Regions from separate parts of the Paraburkholderia sp. RL17-383-BIF-A genome, predicted to be linked through region 1. Evidence: predicted binding sites of a transcription regulator. Region 1 holds the regulator's gene; the other holds the start of a gene.

Region 1 (10,363 bases):
GGTCAGCACGACGTCGGGCAGCGCCCCCGCTTTCGCGAATGCCTGGTCGATATGCGAGCGGCCCGTGAAGTCCTGGTCGTACGTGACGATCGGAAATTCGGCGATCTCGTCGAGCGTCAGATTCTGCCGGCCCACCAGCGGATGGTCCTTCGGCACGACCACGACGTGATGCCACGAATAGCACGGGAACGTGACGATATCCGGGAAGCGGTCGAGCGCTTCGGTGGAGATGCCGATGTCCGCTTCACCGTTGATGATCATCTGCGCGATCTGTTGCGGGCTGCCCTGGCGCAACGCCAGATGCACCTTCGGGAACACCTCGGTGAATTGACGGATCACCTTCGGCAACGCATAACGCGCCTGCGTGTGGGTGGTCGCCACGACCAGGTGGCCGCTATCCTGATCGGCATACTGGCGCGCGACGCGGCGCAGATTCTCGGCGTCGAGCAGCATCCGCTCGATCAGCTGATGCACCGCCTTGCCCGGCTCGGTCAGGCCCGTCAGACGCTTGCCGCGTCGAATGAAAATGTCGACGCCGAGTTCGTCTTCGAGATCCTTGATCTGTTTCGACACGCCTGACTGCGAGGTGTACAGCACGTTCGCCACCTCGGTCAGGTTCATGTTCTGACGCACGGCTTCGCGCACGAAGCGCAATTGCTGGAAATTCATCTGTATGTCTCCGGTTCGTCCAGAGTTGAGTTATTTGAGTTTGATTGAAACACCGAGTCGTGTTGCCGCGCGGCTGACCGTAACGCGCTGACTGCCCTCATTGCGCCGGGAATACGCGCAAGGCACGCGGCACCGCGGTCACGCCATCGCCGATAGAGAGTTGCAGATCGCGCCACGCTTCCCGATCGAGCTCGGCTTCGAGCAGGTTGCCCTCGCGGCCCGCGAGTTCCACGCGCACCGAGCCGCCCAAGGTCACCACGCGCCGCACGTCGACCACGATGCCTTCGCGGTGGCCCGATGCCTGCGGATACAACTGCAGATCGTGCGGACGCACATAAGCGAAGGCCGGGCCGCTGAAATCGGCCTTGATCGACACCGGCAGCGCCGCGCCGTCGACCACGAAACCGCTGGCGTCGACCTTGCCGTGCAGACGGTTCGCGGCGCCGAGAAACTCGTAGACGAACGAGGTCTGCGGATGGTCATACACGTCCTGCGGACTGCCCACCTGCTCCACGTGCCCGCGATTGAGCACGACGATACGGTCGGCCACTTCGAGCGCTTCTTCCTGATCGTGCGTGACGAAAATCGTCGAGATATGCAGATCGTCGTGCAGGCGCCGCAGCCAGCTACGCAGCTCCTTGCGCACCTTCGCATCCAGCGCGCCGAACGGTTCGTCGAGCAGCAGCACTTTCGGTTCGACCGCCAACGCGCGCGCGAGCGCGATACGCTGCCGCTGGCCGCCCGACAATTCCGACGGATAGCGTTGCGCGAGCCAGTCGAGTTGCACGAGCTTCAGCAGTTCATGCACCTTCTCGCGGATCACCGCTTCCGAGGGACGTTCCTTGCGCGGCTTCACGCGCAAGCCGAACGCCACGTTCTCGAACACCGTCATATGACGGAACAGCGCGTAATGCTGGAACACGAAGCCCACTTCCCGCTCGCGCGCGCCGACCGTCGCCACGTCCTGGCCTTGCAGCACGACCTGGCCGCCGTCCGCGTATTCGAGCCCGGCAATCACGCGCAGCAAGGTGGTCTTGCCACAACCCGACGGCCCGAGCAGCGCGACCAGCTCACCCGGCGGAAAGTCGAGTGTGACGTTATCGAGCGCGACGAAATCGCCGAAGCGCTTCTGCAGGTTACGAACGGTGATACCCATTACAGCTCTCCTTGCTTGAGCGGGTGTTGCTGCGATGCATGCGTTGTGTGGGTTGCGGGTGTTGCGCCCACCGGCGTGGTAACCGGACCGGCGTACGCGGGCACATCTCGCGCGGCCGACAGCTCGGCCGACATATGGCGTTCCGCGAGCAGCTTCAGGCCGAGCGTCACGAGCGCGAGCAGCGCCAGCACCGACGCCACGGCGAACGCCGCCGAGAAGTTGTATTCGTTGTAGAGAATTTCGACGTGCAGCGGCATCGTGTCGGTCTGACCGCGAATATGGCCCGACACCACCGACACGGCGCCGAACTCGCCCATTGCCCGCGCGTTACACAGAATCACGCCATACAGCAGGCCCCATTTGACGTTCGGCAGCGTGACGCGGCGGAAAGTCTGCCAGCCCGACGCGCCGAGCACGTGCGCGGCTTCTTCTTCATCGTTACCTTGTGCCTGCATCAACGGAATCAGCTCACGCGCGACGAACGGGAACGTCACGAAGATCGTCGCCATCACGATGCCCGGCACCGCGAAAATGATCTGGATGTTGTGGTCCTGCAGCCACGGGCCGAACCAGCCCTGCGCGCCGAACATCAGCACGTAGATCAAGCCCGAGATCACCGGTGAAACCGAGAACGGCAGATCGATCAGCGTGGTCAGGAGCGCCTTGCCGCGGAATTCGAACTTGGCGATACACCATGAAGCCGCGAGACCGAACACGAGGTTCAACGGCACGGCGATGGCGGCGGTGATCACGGTCAGCTTGATTGCCGACAGCGCGTCCGGGTCGGCGAGCGATTCCAGATAGAAACCAAGACCTTTGGCGAGCGCCTGATAAAAGACGGCGACGAGCGGCACCACCAGAAACAGCGCGAGAAACAGCAGCGCGATGCCGGTCAGAATCCAGCGCACGAGCGGCGGTTCGGTGACGGGATCGGGACGGCGCGCTACATTGAGCGGCGCGCGCGGCGCCACGGCAACCGCAGCGGCGTTGTTCGCACCGCTCGCGGCGGAGACGTCATTTACGGTTCGGCGGCTCATTGCACACCTCCGCCGATTGCCGCAACGCTCGCCACACTGGCGGCCGGCACCGGGCCCGCGCCGCCGCGGCCCGTGCGGCGCTGCAAATACCACTGCAGGGTATTGATCAGCAGCAGCATCAGGAACGACACGACCAGCATCACCACCGCGATAGCCGTGGCCCCCGCGTAGTCGTATTGCTCGAGCTTCGTGATGATGAGAAGCGACGTGATTTCCGACTTCATCGGTACATTGCCGGCAATGAAAATCACCGAGCCATACTCGCCGAGCGCGCGCGCGAAAGCCAGCGCGAAGCCCGTCAACAGAGCCGGAAACACGGCCGGCAGCACCACGCGGCGAAACGTCAGCCAGCGCGAAGCGCCGAGGCACGCGGCCGCTTCTTCCTGTTCGCGTTCGAATTCTTCGAGCACCGGCTGCACCGTGCGCACGACGAACGGCAAACCGATGAACGTCAGCGCGACCAGCACGCCGGCCGGCGTGAACGCGATTTTCAGGCCGAGCGGTTCGAGGAACTGTCCGATCCAGCCGTTGCCCGCATACACGGCCGCAAGCGAAATGCCGGCCACCGAAGTGGGCAGCGCGAACGGCAGATCGACCACGGCGTCGACGATGCGCTTGAACGGAAACGTGTAGCGCACCAGCACCCACGCCACCAGAAAGCCGAACACCGCGTTGATCAGCGCGCCGCCGAGCGCGGAGAAGAACGTCAGGCGATACGACGCGAGCACGCGCGGCGAACTCACCGCGCGCACGAACTGGCTCCAGTCGAGCGTCGCGGTCTTCAAAAAGGTCGCCGCAAGCGGAATCAGCACCACGAGGCTCAGATAAGCCACCGTGATGCCGAGTGTCAGGCCAAAACCGGGCAAGGCGCTCGGTTTTCGGAAGGTCAACGTCGTCATGCTCGTTACTCGTTCAGGTTGATGCTCGTGTTTCCGGCCGCCGGGCCCTGGCTGGCCAAAAGCGCGCCCCTTGGGGCGCGCTCCGGAGTGACGCGTTGCCGCATCGCTTTGCTGCCTATGCCGGTGAAGGCAACGGCTCGATCGTTACTGCGGTTGATAGATCGAATCGAATACACCGCCGTCGGCAAAGTGCGTCTTCTGCGCGTTGGTCCAGCCGCCGAACGAATCGTCGACCGTGTACAGCTTCAGCTTCGGAAACTTGGCGGTCAGCTCGGCCGGCACTTTGTTCGATCGCGGACGGTAGAAGTTCTTCGCTGCGATTTCCTGGCCTTGCTCGCTATACAGGAAGTTCAGATACGCTTCGGCGAGCTTGCGCGTGCCGTGCTTGTCCACCACCTTGTCCACCACCGCAACCGGCGGCTCGGCCAGAATGCTGACCGACGGCACCACGATCTCGAACTTCTCCGGTCCGAACTCCTTCAACGACAGGAAGGCTTCGTTTTCCCATGCGATCAGCACGTCGCCGATACCGCGTTGCACGAAGCTGGTGGTCGCGCCGCGCGCGCCCGAATCGAGCACGCCGGCGTTCTTGTAGAGCTTGCCGACGAATTCCCTGGCCTTCTGATCGTTGCCGCCCGGCTGATGCTCGGCGTATGCCCATGCCGCGAGGTAGTTCCAGCGCGCCCCGCCCGAGGTCTTCGGATTCGGCGTGACGATCGAAACACCCGGCTTGATCAGGTCGTCCCAATCCTTGATGTGCTTCGGGTTGCCCTTGCGCACCAGAAACACGATCGTCGACGTGTACGGCGACGCGTTGTCCGGCAAGCGCTTCTGCCAGCCCTTGTCCAGCAAGCCCTTGTTGGCCAGCGCGTCGATGTCGTAAGCGAGCGCGAGCGTCACGACGTCGGCCTGCAGACCGTCGAGCACCGAACGCGCCTGCGCGCCGGAGCCGCCGTGCGACTGCTTGAAGGTGATCGTCTCGCCGGTCTTCGCCTTCCATTCCTTGCCGAACGCCTGGTTGACGTCCTGATACAGCTCGCGCGTCGGGTCGTAGGACACGTTCAGCAGTGTCGTGTCGGCAGCGTGCGCCTGCGCCATCACGCCGAGCGCGCTCGCCGCGCCCAATGCGAGCGCCGCGATGAGTTTCTTCGTTTTGCCTGCCAGCCCCGTACCTTGGTGATTCATGTCAACTTTCTCCGCGTTGTGCGCTGAAACAGCGTGTGGTGTCTTTTTGCGTCGCGGTCACGTGCACATGAACGCCAACTGGAGGCCAGTCTATCGAAGGGCTTTCATCATTAAAAATAATGTTTCTTCATTCTTTAATACGCAAAAGTGGTAATGACAGCTGGATAAGGCGTTGCGGCACGAAAACGGGTGTTGGAGCGTCGTTTGACGACGCTGCAACGCCACCCCTCGGCACGAACTTAAAGTAAAGCTTGAATTGCGCGGAATACTGTATAAAAATACAGTCACCTGTTCATACATACAGTGGCGCCATGACCAAACTCACCGCACGACAGCAGCAGGTTTTCGATCTGATCCGCAGGGCTATCGAACGCACCGGCTTTCCGCCCACCCGCGCGGAGATCGCCGCCGAACTGGGCTTCAGCTCGGCCAACTCGGCAGAAGAACATCTGCGGGCGCTCGCCCGCAAGGGCGTGATCGAACTCGCGGCCGGCGCGTCGCGCGGCATCCGCCTGCTGGCCGGCCCGGAAGATTCGCCGCACCAGTTCACGTTGCCGCACGCCAGCATCATGCAACTGTCGCTACCGCTGATCGGGCGGGTGGCCGCGGGTAGCCCGATCCTCGCGCAGGAACATATCTCGCAGCACTACGCTTGCGACCCGGCGCTGTTTTCGAGCAAGCCCGATTACCTGCTGAAGGTACGCGGGTTGTCCATGCGCGACGCGGGCATTTTCGACGGCGACCTGCTCGCGGTGCAAAAGAGAACGGAAGCCAAAGACGGCCAGATCATCATTGCCCGGCTTGGCGACGACGTCACGGTCAAGCGCCTGAAGCGCCGGCCGAACGGGCTCGAGTTGATCGCCGAGAACCCCGATTACGAAAACATCTTCGTTGAAACCGGCAGTGCGGAATTCGCGCTGGAAGGTATCGCCGTGGGGCTGATTCGCCCCGGCGAGTTCTGAACGGTCAGGTTCCAGGCGGCTTGTTTCCCAGCACTTCGATCCAAGCCCCTTCTTGCCCGTTCGACAGAGTAGAAAGCCGCGCCAACGCCGCATTAACGCTGCATTAACGCTGCATCGTCTGGAGAGTCTCATGGAACGTCTTGCCCGCCTGCTGCCTTTTCGCCAGTTCGGTCGTCTGCGCCATCTTCGCAAGCTGGTGCCCTGCTCATTGATCGAGGCGTCCACGGCCAGCACGCCGTCGCTGTTCGATGCGCCAGACAGCGTGTCGAGCCTGCCATCGTCGTTGCCGGCGTTTGCCCGCGTGTCTCTGAACTCGGGTCTGAATACGGCCGAACCGGCCCGTCGCGCACCAGTGCGGGTCTATCACGGCCCGTCGCGCCTCATCATGGTCGGCACGGTGGACGCTGTGTGCCGCATGATCGACCGCTGCATTGCCGACGAGGCAAACGTCCACGGGGCGGTATTCGAGTCTTGATGGAAGGTATGGCGGGCGGCGATATCGCATCGCATGGGATCGTTTTCGTGTGGCCGCGGTCCAAGTTAGATCACACCTGATGGAGAGTCCCATTCGATGGCAGTTCCGAAACGCATTAAAGGCGGCGCCACCCGGCCGCTGATCGTCACGCTGATCGTGATTGTGGTGATCGCAGCGCTTGGGTTTACGTACGCATCACCGTATCTCGCGCTGAACAATCTCAAACGCGCCGCCGATGCGCGCGACACGCAAACGGTCAATCAATACGTCGACTTTCCCGCGTTGCGCGAGAGCCTGAAGCAGCAGGTCGCCGCGCTGCTCACGCGGCGGCTCGACGCGCACAGCAACGGCAATCCGCTGGCCGCCATTGGCGCGATGATAGGCGTCGCGCTGATTGGCCCGCTCGTAGATGCCTATGCCACACCAGACGGCGTGGCGGCATTGCTGAACGGCATGCCGCCGCGCGGCGATCCGGGCGAACGGCCGCCCGCACCGCCTGCCGCGAACACGCCGGCGGATGGCGCCGCGGCCTCACCCGCACCGGCGGCGCCTGCCGTTGGAACTGCGGGCAACGGCAACACCAACGCCGCGCCTGCGCAGCCGCCGCAAACCACCGCGGGCTATCGCGGCCTCAACGAGTTCGTCGTCACCTACCAGCACGGCGCCGGCGACGCGCGTTACTCGGCGATCTTCCAGCGCGAGGGTGTCTTCACATGGAAGCTGGCCGCGGTCAACCTGAACGAGTGATCGCCTGGGGTCGTCGGGCCGAGGCGACCGGCCCGTTGAGCACGCTCGCGGTAGCCGGCATCCAGACGCTAGACCCAGGCGCGATACGCAGTCGCTATCAGGCCGCCGCCTGCTGCTGCTCCTGGGCCGAAGAACACGCCACCAGAATGCTGCACGAGACGCGGTCGAGCAGCGGCGTATTGCCCGCGCCCATCCACCAACGTGACAAACCGGTGCGGCAGCGGTGGCCGACCACAACCAGGTCGACGTGCAATTCATTGGCAAGGTTGGCGATCTCGTCGATCGGATGGCCGAACGCGAAATGCCCTTGTGCGCTCACGCCTCGCTCGGTGAGCCAGTCCACGCCTTCCTGAAGGATGTCGCGGGCGGTCTTTTCGAAGCTGCCGCAAGCCACGTCGGTCAGCAGGCCCGCGCTTTGCGCAATGCTCGAACGCATATCGACGACCGACAACAAGTGCGTTTCCGCTTTCAGATCCAACGCCAGATCGGCACCGCAACGCAATGCTTTGCGGCCTTCGCGCGAGCCGTCGTAGCACAGCAGGATTTTCTGGTAGCTCGCCATGATTTTTCTCCCTTCGCGCGGGACGCGCGATCTGAATGAATCATGGTGCGCCGCAATTCAGGTTGCAAGGGATGGAAAACGCTAACTGTGCGGTAACGGCACACAAGCCACGCTCTAAAGAGGTGCGCGCGCCAACAGGGTTGCTCGCGGCTCGTTGCCGCAGTGCGAGAAACCCATGCGGGAGCGTCGGACGCGCACCAACGCCGAGCCGCCGATGCCCTAGAATAGGCGGCCTTCCCGGCCATTAAAATCATCCATGTCTGTTCCGGAGACTCGTTCGATCCATGCCTGAAGCCGCCATCGAATTTCACGAGGTCAAAAAAAGCTACGGCGAAAAGACGGTCGTCGACGGACTGTCGTTCCATGTCAACGCCGGGGAATGCTTCGGCCTGCTCGGCCCGAACGGCGCGGGCAAAACCACCACGTTGCGCATGCTGCTTGGCATCGCCTCGCCGGATGCGGGCACGATCCGCCTGTGCGGCGAGCCGATCCCCAGCCGCGCGCGCGTGGCGCGGGCGCGTGTCGGCGTGGTGCCGCAGTTCGACAATCTCGATCCTGACTTCACGGTGCGCGAGAACCTGCTGGTGTTCGGCCGCTACTTCGGTTTGAGCGCCGCGCAATGCCGTGCGATGGTGCCCTCGCTGCTCGAATTCGCGCGCCTGGAGAGCAAGGCGGATGCGCGCGTGAGCGAACTGTCCGGCGGCATGAAGCGGCGCCTCACGCTGGCGCGCGCGCTCGTCAACGATCCCGACGTGCTTATCATGGACGAACCGACCACCGGCCTCGATCCTCAGGCGCGGCATCTGATCTGGGAGCGGCTGCGCTCGTTGCTCGCGCGCGGCAAGACCATTTTGCTGACCACGCACTTCATGGAAGAAGCCGAACGGCTCTGCCACCGGCTGTGCGTGATCGAGGAAGGACGCAAGATCGCCGAAGGCGCGCCGAGCGAATTGATCGCCTCCGAGATCGGTTGCGATGTGATCGAGATCTTCGGACCGGATCCGGTCGCGTTGCGCGATGAACTGGCGCCGCTCGTCGAGCGCACCGAGATCAGCGGCGAAACGCTGTTCTGCTACGTCAACGACGCGCAACCGGTGCATGCGCGGCTCAAGCAGCGCGCGGATCTGCGCTATCTGCACCGGCCGGCGAATCTGGAAGACGTGTTCCTGCGGCTCACCGGCCGCGAGATGCAGGACTGAAGAAGCATGTGAAGAAGCGTGAATAGCGGCATCGCACGCAACGCGCTACAGCCATAACGACGAAGCAAGTCCCCTCGGGGACACCGCACGAGACACGCAATGGACGCACGCACCTACGACTCCCCGGGCGAGACCCCGTCGAAACAGGAAACTTTCGCCGCTTTTCCCGCGAACGCAACCAACTGGATTGCCGTGTGGCGCCGCAATTATCTGGTGTGGAGAAAGCTCGCGCTCGCCTCGATGTTCGGCAATCTTGCCGATCCGATGATCTACCTGTTCGGCCTCGGCTTCGGTCTGGGGCTGATGGTCGGCCATGTCGACGGCGTGTCGTATATCGCCTTTCTCGCGGCGGGCACGGTGGCGTCGAGCGTGATGATGTCGGCGAGTTTCGAGTCGATGTATTCGGGCTTCTCGCGCATGCATGTGCAGCGCACCTGGGAGGCGATCATGCACACGCCTCTAACGCTCGGCGACATCGTGCTCGGTGAAGTGATCTGGGCCGGCAGCAAGTCGATGCTGTCCGGCGCGGCGATCATGCTGGTGGCCGGCGCGTTGGGCTACGCAAATTTTCCGTCGATGCTGCTGGCGTTGCCGGTCGTCGTGCTGACCGGCCTCGCATTCGCGAGCATCGCCATGGTCGTCACGGCGCTCGCGCCTTCGTACGACTTCTTCATGTTTTACCAGACGCTGGTGTTGACGCCGATGCTGTTGCTGTCCGGCGTGTTCTTTCCGGCATCGCAATTGCCCGCCGTTGCGCGCGGCGTCACCGAAGTGTTGCCGCTGGCGCATGCCGTCGACCTGATGCGGCCGGCCATGCTGGGACGTCCAATCGAACATGCGCTGTTGCATGTGGCCGTGCTGGCGGCGTATGCGGTAGGCGGGTTTGTCGTGGCGGCGATTCTGTTTCGCCGCAGGATGATGAAGTAGGCTTCAGCTTTCGATAACCATAGGCGCTGAGGCCGGGTCGCTCAGTGTCGATCCCAACGTATCAGCGCCTGCCGCGACCCGGACCGGCTCAGTCCTCGTCGTCGGTCCATGGAATGTCCACGTCGGAAATGAACGCCACCGTGGCGAACGGCCCGCCGTCCTGACGGCCGATCTTGCCGTCGGCACGCTGCCATTCGACGCGGAACATCGTGCCCGGCTCATCGGCGATCAGTCGAACCGTGCGAACCTCGTCCGGATCGGCTTCTTCCACCGGACCGTCGAGCGAGATCTGCAATTCCTGCGGCCACAGCCCGTCGGCCGGATCATAGATCTTGTCGCCGTCGGGAATCAGCGTAAAGGCTTCCACACCGATCGTCGCCGAGGCCTCCACGATCATCTTGCCCAACGCGCGCAGCAATGCCGTCGCTCGCGCCGAATTCGCCTGACGGATTGCAAGATCCCCGCGCGTCAGCGCCTGCTCAAGTTTTGGGTTTGTTTTTTGTTGCGCCATTCGATGTCCTGAGTTCCTATCGCTCTGTTGTGGA
Region 2 (10,363 bases), on a different contig from region 1:
GTGCGACTTCGCGACCTTGTCCACAATCTGCGGGTCAACGCCGAGCGCCTTCCCGCTTTCACGCAGCGCGCCGCGCGGTCGGTATGTGGATACCGCCGCTGCAATGGCCGCCCGGTCACGCCCGTACTTCCGGTAGATGTACTGGATGACTTCTTCGCGACGCTGGTGCTCGAAGTCGACGTCTATGTCGGGCGGCTCGCCGCGTTCCTTGCTGATGAAGCGCTCGAACAGCATGTTGCCGCGCGCAGGGTCCACCTCAGTCACCCCAAGGCAATAGCAGACCGCACTGTTTGCAGCGGACCCGCGCCCCTGACACAGGATGTGCTGGCTGCGCGCGAAGCGAACGATGTCGTAGACCGTGAGGAAGTACGCTTCGTATTCCAGTTCGCGGATAAGCTGCAGCTCATGCTCAATCTGCTCCTGCACGTTGTGCGGAATGCCATTGGGATAGCGCCGGTGCGCGCCGATGTACGTCTCCTGGCGCAGATACGCTTCGTGCGTGAAGCCTCCCGGCACAAGCTCGTCCGGATATTCATACCGAAGCTCGTCGAGCGAGAAATGGCATCGCTCGAGAACGTTGAGCGTCTCGTACAGCGCGCGCGTCGGATACAGGTTGCCCAGCCGGAACCGCGAGCGCAGGTGCCCTTCGGCATTAGGCGCAAGGTCATAGCCGCATTCAGCAACGGTCTTCCGAAGCCTGATTGCCGTCATCGTGTCCTGCAGCGGCTTGCGCGAGCGGACGTGCATGACAACATTCCCTGTCGCCACGACCGGCACGCGATACCGGTCAGCCAGATGTTCGACGATGCCGCGGTGGATGTCGTCCATCGCGCGCTGGTGCATGGTGAGTCCGACCCATGCCCGACCTGCGAATACATCGTTCATCCATTCGAGCTGGACCGCGAGCACGGCCTCTTTCGCGGGGAAGTCCGGCACCAGTATGGCAAGGCAGTTCGGCATGCCGCGGAGATGTGTGTGGCCTTTCTCGGGCTTCGAGATGTCGTGCGGCGTGAGCAGGTATTCACCCTTCGTTGCGCGCATGCGTCCCAGCGTGATGAGCTCGGAGAGATTGCCGTAGCCGTCGCGGTTCTGCGCCAGCAGGATGAGGCCGAATGCTGGTGTCCGGTCCGCATGCACGAGCCGAAAATACGAACCGATGACCAACGGCAGCTTCTCTTTCTTCGCCTCGACATGGGCGCGCACGACACCGGCGAGCGAACATTCGTCGGTTATCGCAAGTCCCGAGTATCCAAGCTGGGATGCACGTTGCACCAGCTCTTCCCCGTGCGACGCGCCATGGAGAAACGTGAAGTTGGTGAATGCAAAAAGCTCCGCATAATCTGGAAGCATTGACGATGGAAAGTCCACGAGCGCACCGTCCTATCCGCTCAGCCAAACAGGCCGTGTAGGAACCAGCGGACTTCCTCAGTTTTCACGACGGGCCGTTCGCGAAAAATCCAGTAGCAGCTTTTGTCGGCAGCTTCGGCGACGTAGTAGTCGCGTGTGACTGCTTCACTGTCATGCCAACCTGCCTCAATGCGCTCGCCCATCGAGACGAGCCTGAGCGGCGAGCCGTAAAACGGTCGATGATTCTTCATCATAAGCTTGATGGGTTCCTCAAGCAGCCAGGTCGGTCGCGGTAGTTCAACGGGCAGCGCCTGCGTCTTCGCGTCGTTCTGGATGGGCACCCAGCGGTTCGCCATCTCCGGTCTATGGTCGGATGTTGGCGCCGCGCGCTCCACGTTCTCGGAGCCGAGCCGCGCGACCAGCAACTCGATGAGACGGTTGTGGTCTTCGGCTGAACCACCCGGGTCTGGGAAAAGCGAATCGCTTGGCGGCTCTGCGGGCTGCACGCGGGATGCGGTCAGGCGCACTGCGAGGACGGCGGCTGGGAGTTCGATGCGACCAAGGCGCTCCTTCAGCAAGCGGACGAGATGCTCCTCGTGCCATGTCGGTTCTGCGAGCGCGACTTCGAGGGTGGTTGGCTCGACGGCTTCGCGGCCACGCTCATGTTCGAGCGACATGGTGGCGTGAGTGAGCGCGAGTTGCTGAGCGCTCAACCAGCCACACATCTGGACGATGAGGCGCTTCGCCGAAAACAGGATGGCTTCGGCGTGCTCGACACGGTCCGGGAGCTCGGTGCGCGCGCTGAAGGTCGGTGGCATCTCGAGCCATTGATACAGCTCTGGCGACAGGCCATAGGCACGGTCGAGCGCATCGAGTAAGCCTGCACCGCAGCGCTTCTTCAGCCCGGCGCGCGGCAAGCGGCGGACCTCCCCCAGCACCCGGCAGCCAAGTCCCTGGAACCAGTCAGCAAACGGACGCAGTTCCTGTACGACCGTGAACGGCAACGCGTTCAGGTTTCGCTCAAGCGACAGCATCTTGAGCACGCGGCAGCGGCCGCGCTTTGCGAGCAGCCACGCGCCTTGGCCAGTTGGGGCGACGCTCATGCGCACAGTCACGCCGATGGACTTCACCACGTCGCGCATCAATTCGCAGACGTGGCGGATGCCGCCGAAAAGACGCAGGCTGGCCGTGACGTCCATGACGATGGTTTCCTCATCGCAGACCGCGACCTGCGGCGAGAAGCGCAGCAAACCGAACGCGACCTCGCGTTGCATCTCGCGCTCGCGCTCGACGCTCCGGTCGTACATCAACGCATCGGGCGAAAGTGTCGTCACTCCGCCCCGTTTCATGCCGGGCAGCACACCGGCTTCCCGCGCCATCGTATCCGCCACCACAACCTTGTCGCGCTCGAGCACGACGCACCCGTGCTCAGTGCTAGACGACCACCTCGGACGGAACACCTCCAGCGAAAGCCGGGGAAGGAAGATGGCGACGAACACGGCCATAGGGGCTGAGCAGAATCGGTGACGGTTGCAGGGTAATGGACAGCATTTCGCTTCGTATTGGGCCCCGTCGCTTGACGACGTCGACGACGAGGCCACCGTCAGCTGGTCTGACTCCCAGCCGCAGCGCGGCAGGCGAGGCGTCCTGTGCGCTGGCCAGCGGCCGGATGAGTACAAGCAACGTTTCCGACGCCTGCGCCGCGAGGTGTAATCGCCGCAGCGCCTCGGTCCGGATGTGCTGCTGCCATAGGATGAGCGCACCACAACTCGCAGCCTGCAACACGCGCTCCGCACACCAGAGCGCATCTGCCGTCTTCGGCGCCCGCAATCTCATAAGACGGTCCACCGGTACGCCGAGATAGCTGAACGCCAGTGAATTGGGGACATGCGGCGGTTGCAGCAGCGCAATCGGCCGCGCGCTTAGCTCGGCGAGCGCCGGCTTCAGAAGCCGTATCTCGCCAATCCCGGGTTGCTGGACCAGCAGTTCCACCAGTGCGCCCAACGGCCAACCTCCACCCGGTAGCTCGGCAGACAGGGCTGCATAGCCCGTATCCACTGTCCTGCCATGCGCGCGCGCAAGCTGCGCCCCGCGCCACAGCGCTGGATGAATCGACTCGACGTGTTGGGGCAAGGCAGCCATTGTCGGAGAATACTGTATGGATGTACAGTATCGTATATCAAAAACCTGCTTTGTGAAGTGTCCCTTTTTGGGCGCGACGGGAGACGACGATGGATATGCCTGTACGCAAGCACCCGATGCCGGAGATAGCAGCGTTCGTGGCCGAATTGCGTCATGCGTTCGGGGATGCGACTATTGACGAGGCAGTCGCGCGCGGCAGAGCGGGCGAGCCAACGTTTTTCGCAAGCGAGAACGACCGAACGGTGGGCACCAAGTCACCTGGCGCCGCGAACAGCTGGCAAGTCGACGACAGCGTGCGGAACCGGCACCTCTGCCGCGGATGTGACGGGTCATGCGTTGGAACCGACGTTCGGTGCAGTCAACGGAGATGATGCATGTGCTATTCGGCTCAAATCTTGGCGGACTATCGCCGGTACGTTCGGATGTTCGGCGCGCACATGGACATCGCCGAGTTTGCGCGTCTCTACTTCCTGCAAGCAGAAGGGAGCAGCGCGAAGACACCGAAGGCGCTTGATGATGCCTTTCGCGACCCACAGAACGATAGTGAGCGTGAGATTTGGCAGCTCATCAACAAGACGCGCGCCGAGCAGAAGACTCGGCTCGAGCAGGAACTCTTCAAGCAGCGTACCCGCCTGACAGAAGCCGAGCGCAAGCTGGAGTCGAAGGTGACGAAGGCGGCAACGGAAAGTCGACGCATCGCCACCGACAAAATCGAGGCTGCGCTACGCCGCATCGAAGACATCAACCGGACCGAATCGAAGCCGCGCGACTCGCGCATCTTTCCCGGCACCTACGCGCCGGTGCTCGTGATGGAGAACGGCGAATACGTGGTCAAGCCGATGCGATACCAGTGCCGGATTGCGGGCAAGCCCGCGAACTACGATGTGAAATACCCCGGCACATATAACGCCCGCCGCGACAATCTGGAGGGATTCTGGAAACCGTGCTTCGGCCACACGCACGGCGTGATGCTCGTCGAGGTCTTCTACGAGAATGTGAAGAAGGCGAAGATAGAAGGCACGTTGCTGGAGACGCATGACAAAGACGAGAACGTCGTCCTTGAATTCCGCCCCAGTAACCGGCAGCTGATGCACGTCGTCTGCCTCTGGTCGCGATGGACCAAGCCGGGTGAGCCAGACCTGTTGTCATTCGCAGCCATCACCGATGAGCCGCCGCCGGAGATTGAAGCGGCCGGCCACGACCGTTGCATCATCCCAATCAAGCCAGAGAACATCGAAGCGTGGCTGAATCCGGAAGCATCAAGCCTAGACGCGATGTATGCCATCCTCGATGACAGGGACCGGCCGTATTACGAGCACAAGCTCGCCGCTTGAGATGATGACGTTTGTAGGATTTCGTGTAGTGCGAGCCTAGCTGCCACGCCGAGCGGCGGCTTGGCCCGACACTACTTGCTGTCAGGATTCGCCTTGTCGCTGGGCTGATGTATAGAGTTGACCAACTCGTCGATTTTCGCGAGGATGCCATCGGCGAACGCGCGACGCTCATCGAGATTAGTATGGTCTAACCCGTCCAGTCCCAGCTGCTTCAACAGCTGTGTTTGTAGCTCGAAAGTAGCATCGATGTTCTTCGCCCAGCCTTGCACAACGCTCAATTTCTGATGCATCATCGACAGAAATTCGGCATTGCGCTTCCGAATCTCATCGAGGTTTTCCCGTGTGACAACATCCTTCGGCGAGACGAACTTTCCATCGAAATCCACGTACAGAGACGCATTCTTGAGCGTGTTTGAATCTTTGTGGAACTGCGTCTGTATGTCTTTAAATGCTTTAGTCGCAGCCTCAACGTCGTTGTTCGTGCGAGCTAGGTTTTCTTCCTCCGATGTAGGCAAGAAATACGCGTTTGTCCGGTTTTTGCCTTCATGGCGTGAAAACGCGCGTTTCAACTGCTTCATGTCGATTACAGTCCCTTGAAGTGCCGAAAATATCGCGACGCAAAGCATTTCTGCCTTGCCACACTCTTCGAGTGAGATTTGATGGAGAAGCACCGCGCGCGGTAGCGAACCGCGCTCAGCAAGATAAGTGGCTTCGTTATACAGCTCTTCGGCATTGTCGAAAGTTTTCAGCAATCCATCCGTCAGGAGCTGTACCTGTTCGTCTCTCGCGTCTTTTGTCATGCTGCTTATCCTCTGATATTCAATACTTAACACAGTGGCCCGTACGTGGGTCGGAAGTTGGCGATGGCTTCAAGGCGTGGAGTTTGAGGTGGATAGTGTGTACCTGCCCATGCTAGCTATCGAGGTGGACAGCCCTTGGCATGATACCGACCGTCAGCAGGAACGCGACCAGCACAAGGATAGGCTCTTTTCTACGGCGGGCATTCCCTTCCTACGCTTGCGCCCGCTTGGCCGACCGACACCGGAAGTCGTGCGCGCTGAAGTTGCGTTTCACATAGCCGAGTTGGTGAGTGCGCTGCGTTCTGACATCCCGGGCTACGACCAAGCGCAAGGGCTATTGCGCGACTTGGCGGTGGCCAAGGGACTAAGTTGGAGCGAAGTCACTAGAGACCTAATCTTCGGAGAGGGCACAGGATGCTGTCAGCGTCACTTTCTCCGTTTACTTGTCAGCGATTCGAGATGGTTTGAAAAAGGCAAATATAATCAAGCCTCGAAGAAATACGGTGCGCTCGCATCGGGCGGTGAGAGACGGCCTGCACTAGATACATGGTGCGATGCGAGAACACGATAATTTTGATTTGACCATCCGCTAAAAATATTCCAAAGGCATAAAAATGAAGGTGCGGCTTCCGGGGGTTTTTGCGCTTCAAGAAAGAGTTGGGAAGAATTGGATTCGTCAGTTGGCCTGGCGGGGCGAGGAGGTAGAAGCAGAGGCAGTTCGTTTTGTCACGGATGGTGCCGAAGGCTTCGAGGTCTCGTCCAGCGCGCTTTCGATACCCGTTCGAATCCTTAAAAGCACGCCTCGCCAGCTACCAGCACAAGACGAAGCGGCTGTGCTCAGGTATCCGGCAGTCGCCATCGAGCCTGACGGACTGGACGCAATTGCAGGAACGTGGTTGCAGCATCCCTTGTTGCCTGCTGCTGGTGGGTCAACGACCGGCTCGAACGCGAAGGCTGCGACCGATTCATGGCGTGGTGTATTCGCATACGTACAGGAGGACCGCTCGAAGGGGACCATCGGCTTGCGTCCGCCGCAGGCTGGAGCTCTTCATGCGATACACGCTCACTGGTCGGTGAGTACCGAAGTTGCATCGGTGGTCCTTCCTACTGGAACAGGAAAGACCGAAACAATGCTCGGTGTCTTGACGTCTGCCTGTTGTGAACGGGTCATTGTCGTCGTCCCGACAGACGCGTTACGCACCCAAATCGCGGACAAGTTCGTGACGCTGGGCCTGCTGAAAGCGCCCGGCAGCACTATCCTTCCAAAAGTCGCTCACTATCCAGTCGTTGGCGTACTTGAGCACAATATTGCGAGCCTTGAGGCGTTATCGACATTTTTCGAGGCATGCAATGTAGTCGTTACGACTAGCCACATCGCGGGCAGCCTCGCGCCCGCGTTCCAAGCGCGTATCGCCGAATTGTGTACGCACTTGTTCATTGACGAAGCGCACCATGCGGAAGCGCCCACGTGGAAGCGGTTCAAAGCAGAGTTCAGCAAACGCCGCGTGCTTCAGTTCACCGCGACACCGTTCCGTGACGACGACAAGCCCGTTGATGGGACAATAATCTATCGGTATCCGCTCAGGCAAGCTCAACTTGATGGTTATTTTCGACCCATCATCTTCCGGTCGATTTTTGAGTTTAACGAGAGCAAAGCCGATAAGGCCATCGCCAAAGCAACTATAAAAGAACTGGATAACGACGCAACAGGGCTTCATGTCGCCATGGCGCGCGCACTGGACATTCCGCGCGCGAAGCAGGTCTTCGAAATTTACGAATCCATCGGCCGTTACAACCCGATTTTGCTTCACAGCAGACTTAAGCCGGCCGAACGGCGAGATGCTTTAAATAAGTTGCTGTCTGGTCAATCACGACTTGTGGTCTGTGTCGACATGCTTGGAGAGGGCTTCGACATGCCGGAGTTGAAGATTGCAGCGTTTCACGACACGCGAAAGAGTCTTCCCGTTACGCTCCAGCTTGCTGGCCGGTTTACACGCGCCCGCGAAGATTTGGGGAACGCAACGTTCATAGCGAACGTCGCAAATCCAGGTGTACGCGAAGAGCTTGAAAAGCTGTACAGCCAGGACCCTGACTGGAACGAATTGCTCCCGGATTTGAGTGACGCAGCGATAGACAACGAAATCGAGGCGCGTACGTTTCTCGCAGGCTTCGAGCCGTTTGCAGGCGAAATTCCTCTTCAGGAAATCAGGCCGGCTACCAGCATGGTCATTTATCGGACCCGATGCAGTGTCTGGACACCGAAGAACTTCCGGAAGGGCATCCCGGGTCTCACAGCCTCCGACAAGGTTCGGCAGACGGTCAATCGCAAAGAGAACATGCTCGTAGTCGTGGTGGGAACGACCAAGCCGGTGCCATGGACTGACATTGAAGCAGTGCAGGACTGGGAGTGGGAGCTACTCGTTGCGATTTGGGACAAAGAAAGGGAGCTTTTGTACATTCATGGGTCGTCGAAAAGCGGCGAATATCGTTCGATGGCCAAGGCGCTATGCGGCGAGGACGTGCAACTCATCCAAGACCCGGAACTATATCGCTGCTTTCACGGCGTTAAGCGCTTGCTGCTCACGAATCTAGGAATGAACGAACAATTCGGGCGCCAAATTCGGTACATCGCCCGCATGGGCGCAGACGTTGCGGCACGCCTGTCCGAGTCGTCCAAGAAGACTGCGCGGCGCGCGGTGGTGTCCGGAATAGGGTTCGAGGCTGGCGCGACAGCGACTATCGGAGCAACGAAGCGCGGTCGGGTTTGGTCCTTCCAACGATTGCGGCTCGAGACCTTCGCAAAATGGTGCAAGAACGTTGGCGCAAAGGTTGTCGACGAGACCATCGACCCGGAAGGTGTGCTCAAAGGAACTTTAATCCCGAAGCTGGTTAAAGTGCGACCGGAGGTAATGCCCATTGCTGTCGAGTGGCCAGACTGCGTCTATCAAGAGCACGAAAGCGTATTTTCGGTTCAGCTGGGAAAGGGTGCTGCGACCGAATTTTGGTACCTTGGAATCGAGCTCGTAAGTCCGGCGGAGACTGGCGACATTGTGTTTCGATTGTTCGACGACTCGGCGGAATTGATGCTCCGACTTGAGCTTGTGCCCCTTGATGACGATGCTGTTTCGACCTACCGATTCGTACCGGTATCCGGGCTTGACGGCACTATAACGAAGCGCCAAAAAGCATGGACGCTGTCCGAATACTTCTTTGAGAACCCGCCGCTCATCACGTTTGCGGACGGTTCCTATCTCGAAGGCAACATGCTCGTAGCGCTGCCAGACATCTACGCGCCATATGACCGTGAGCGGATTGTGCCGTGGGACTGGTCACACGTTGACATAAAGAAGGAGGCTCAAGGGGCTACACGCGAGGCTGATTCAATTCAGTTCAAAGTCATTGAAGACCTCAAAAAGGCGGGCGGATTTGACATCATCTACGACGACGACGGGTCGGGAGAGTCGGCCGACGTAGTGACCATCAAGGTAACGGAAGATGATGCCCGGACAACAATCAACGTTGATTTTTACCACTGCAAGTATTCACAAGACAGTTCGTCAGGAAGCCGCGTTGGTGACTTGTATGAGGTGTGCGGGCAAGCCCAGAAAAGCATAAGCTGGCTGCAGAACCAACTACGTCACACTGAACTTTTTATCCATTTGCTTCGGCGTGACCCGAAGGTCCGAAAGGGCGTGGAACTGTCGAGATACCAAGTCGGTGACCGCGATACACTGGCGGCTATCAGGAACCGGAGCCGAATGTCAGCTTTGAAATTGCGTGTTTTCGTCGTGCAGCCCGGGCTATCTCGCTCTAAAGCGACACCTGACCAGCTATCCCTCTTGAGCGTCACGGAAAACTTCTTGCTCGAGACCTACGGCGTCCCGTTTTGTGTCATCGGAAGCGCGTAGCGATTCTTTGCCATATCGTCCTCTCGAGGACGAAGCGTACGCGCTGACTGTTGTTACGGCTGCGGAAAGTAAAACAACATATACGGACAAGTCATAAGTGAATTTCGAGCTTTTCGAGAAGTATGAATCCGCAATACGGGGCTACAAAGGCCCCCAAGGCGACCCGCAATCTGCATCTCTACGCATGCATCGAAACGGCGGCCTTGAGGTGTATTACGCCCCATTCGAGTGGGTGAATCTCTCGGCGAAGGTTGTGCTCGTAGGCATTACTCCCTGGAAAGCGCAGGCCGACATTGCGTTGACCGAGGCGCAACGCGCGTTAGTTGAGGGTCTTCCGGTACCAGAGGTGCTTCGGCGCGCCAAATTAGCAGCCGCGTTCGCGGGGAGGGCGCGACTACGCCTCGTATCGCTCCTCGACCATATTGGCCTGCATCGTTGGTTGGGGCTGCGCTCGAGCGAAGAGCTCTTCGGCGAAGCGAGCGACTTGCTTGAGGCGACGTCTCTTTTTCAATTTCCTATCTTTAACAAAGGCGAGAATTTCAGGGGAGGGAAACATCCCGAAAGAGACCCAATGCTGCGCGGGCAGATGCGAGAGCACTTCGGTAAGATGGCCAAAACGATGCCAGATGCCGTCTTCATACCTGTCGGAGCGACAACATCGAAAGGCGTCCATTGGCTCACCAAAGAGGGCTTTCTGAAAGAAGAACGAGTATTCCATGGCCTTCCGCATCCCGGCAAAGAGGACAGCGAACACACTGCATATTTCCTTGGCGAGAAGAGGCGCGCCGACCTGTCCGTCCACACAAACGCCGACAAGGTTGACGCGGCGCGG

The links. Region 1 encodes LexA, which represses DNA repair genes until DNA is damaged. Its sites were predicted from a motif close to ACTGTATNNNNATACAGT; they were not measured.
Region 2: imuA (translesion DNA synthesis-associated protein ImuA) is a predicted target of LexA. The motif match lies at 3,501-3,518, and genes of this name have one in related genera.

Annotation. Positions count from the first base shown of each region.
Region 1 is NZ_JARESR010000005.1:60,210-70,572, forward strand. It holds gene P0D71_RS07635 (CysB family HTH-type transcriptional regulator) at 1-669, opposite strand, end outside; gene P0D71_RS07640 (sulfate/molybdate ABC transporter ATP-binding protein) at 767-1,825, opposite strand; gene cysW (sulfate ABC transporter permease subunit CysW) at 1,825-2,862, opposite strand; gene cysT (sulfate ABC transporter permease subunit CysT) at 2,859-3,761, opposite strand; gene P0D71_RS07655 (sulfate ABC transporter substrate-binding protein) at 3,906-4,946, opposite strand; gene lexA (transcriptional repressor LexA) at 5,258-5,908, shown strand; gene P0D71_RS07665 (hypothetical protein) at 6,039-6,383, shown strand; gene P0D71_RS07670 (DUF2939 domain-containing protein) at 6,480-7,130, shown strand; gene P0D71_RS07675 (universal stress protein) at 7,228-7,692, opposite strand; gene nodI (nodulation factor ABC transporter ATP-binding protein NodI) at 7,977-8,891, shown strand; gene P0D71_RS07685 (ABC transporter permease) at 8,991-9,818, shown strand; gene P0D71_RS07690 (hypothetical protein) at 9,907-10,329, opposite strand.
Region 2 is NZ_JARESR010000014.1:57,622-67,984, forward strand. It holds gene P0D71_RS17825 (error-prone DNA polymerase) at 1-1,350, opposite strand, end outside; gene P0D71_RS17830 (Y-family DNA polymerase) at 1,389-2,852, opposite strand; gene imuA (translesion DNA synthesis-associated protein ImuA) at 2,782-3,489, opposite strand; gene P0D71_RS17840 (SOS response-associated peptidase family protein) at 3,864-4,823, shown strand; gene P0D71_RS17845 (AbiV family abortive infection protein) at 4,895-5,623, opposite strand; gene P0D71_RS17850 (DUF2726 domain-containing protein) at 5,733-6,194, shown strand; gene P0D71_RS17855 (DEAD/DEAH box helicase) at 6,238-9,531, shown strand; gene P0D71_RS17860 (DUF3431 domain-containing protein) at 9,629-10,363, shown strand, end outside.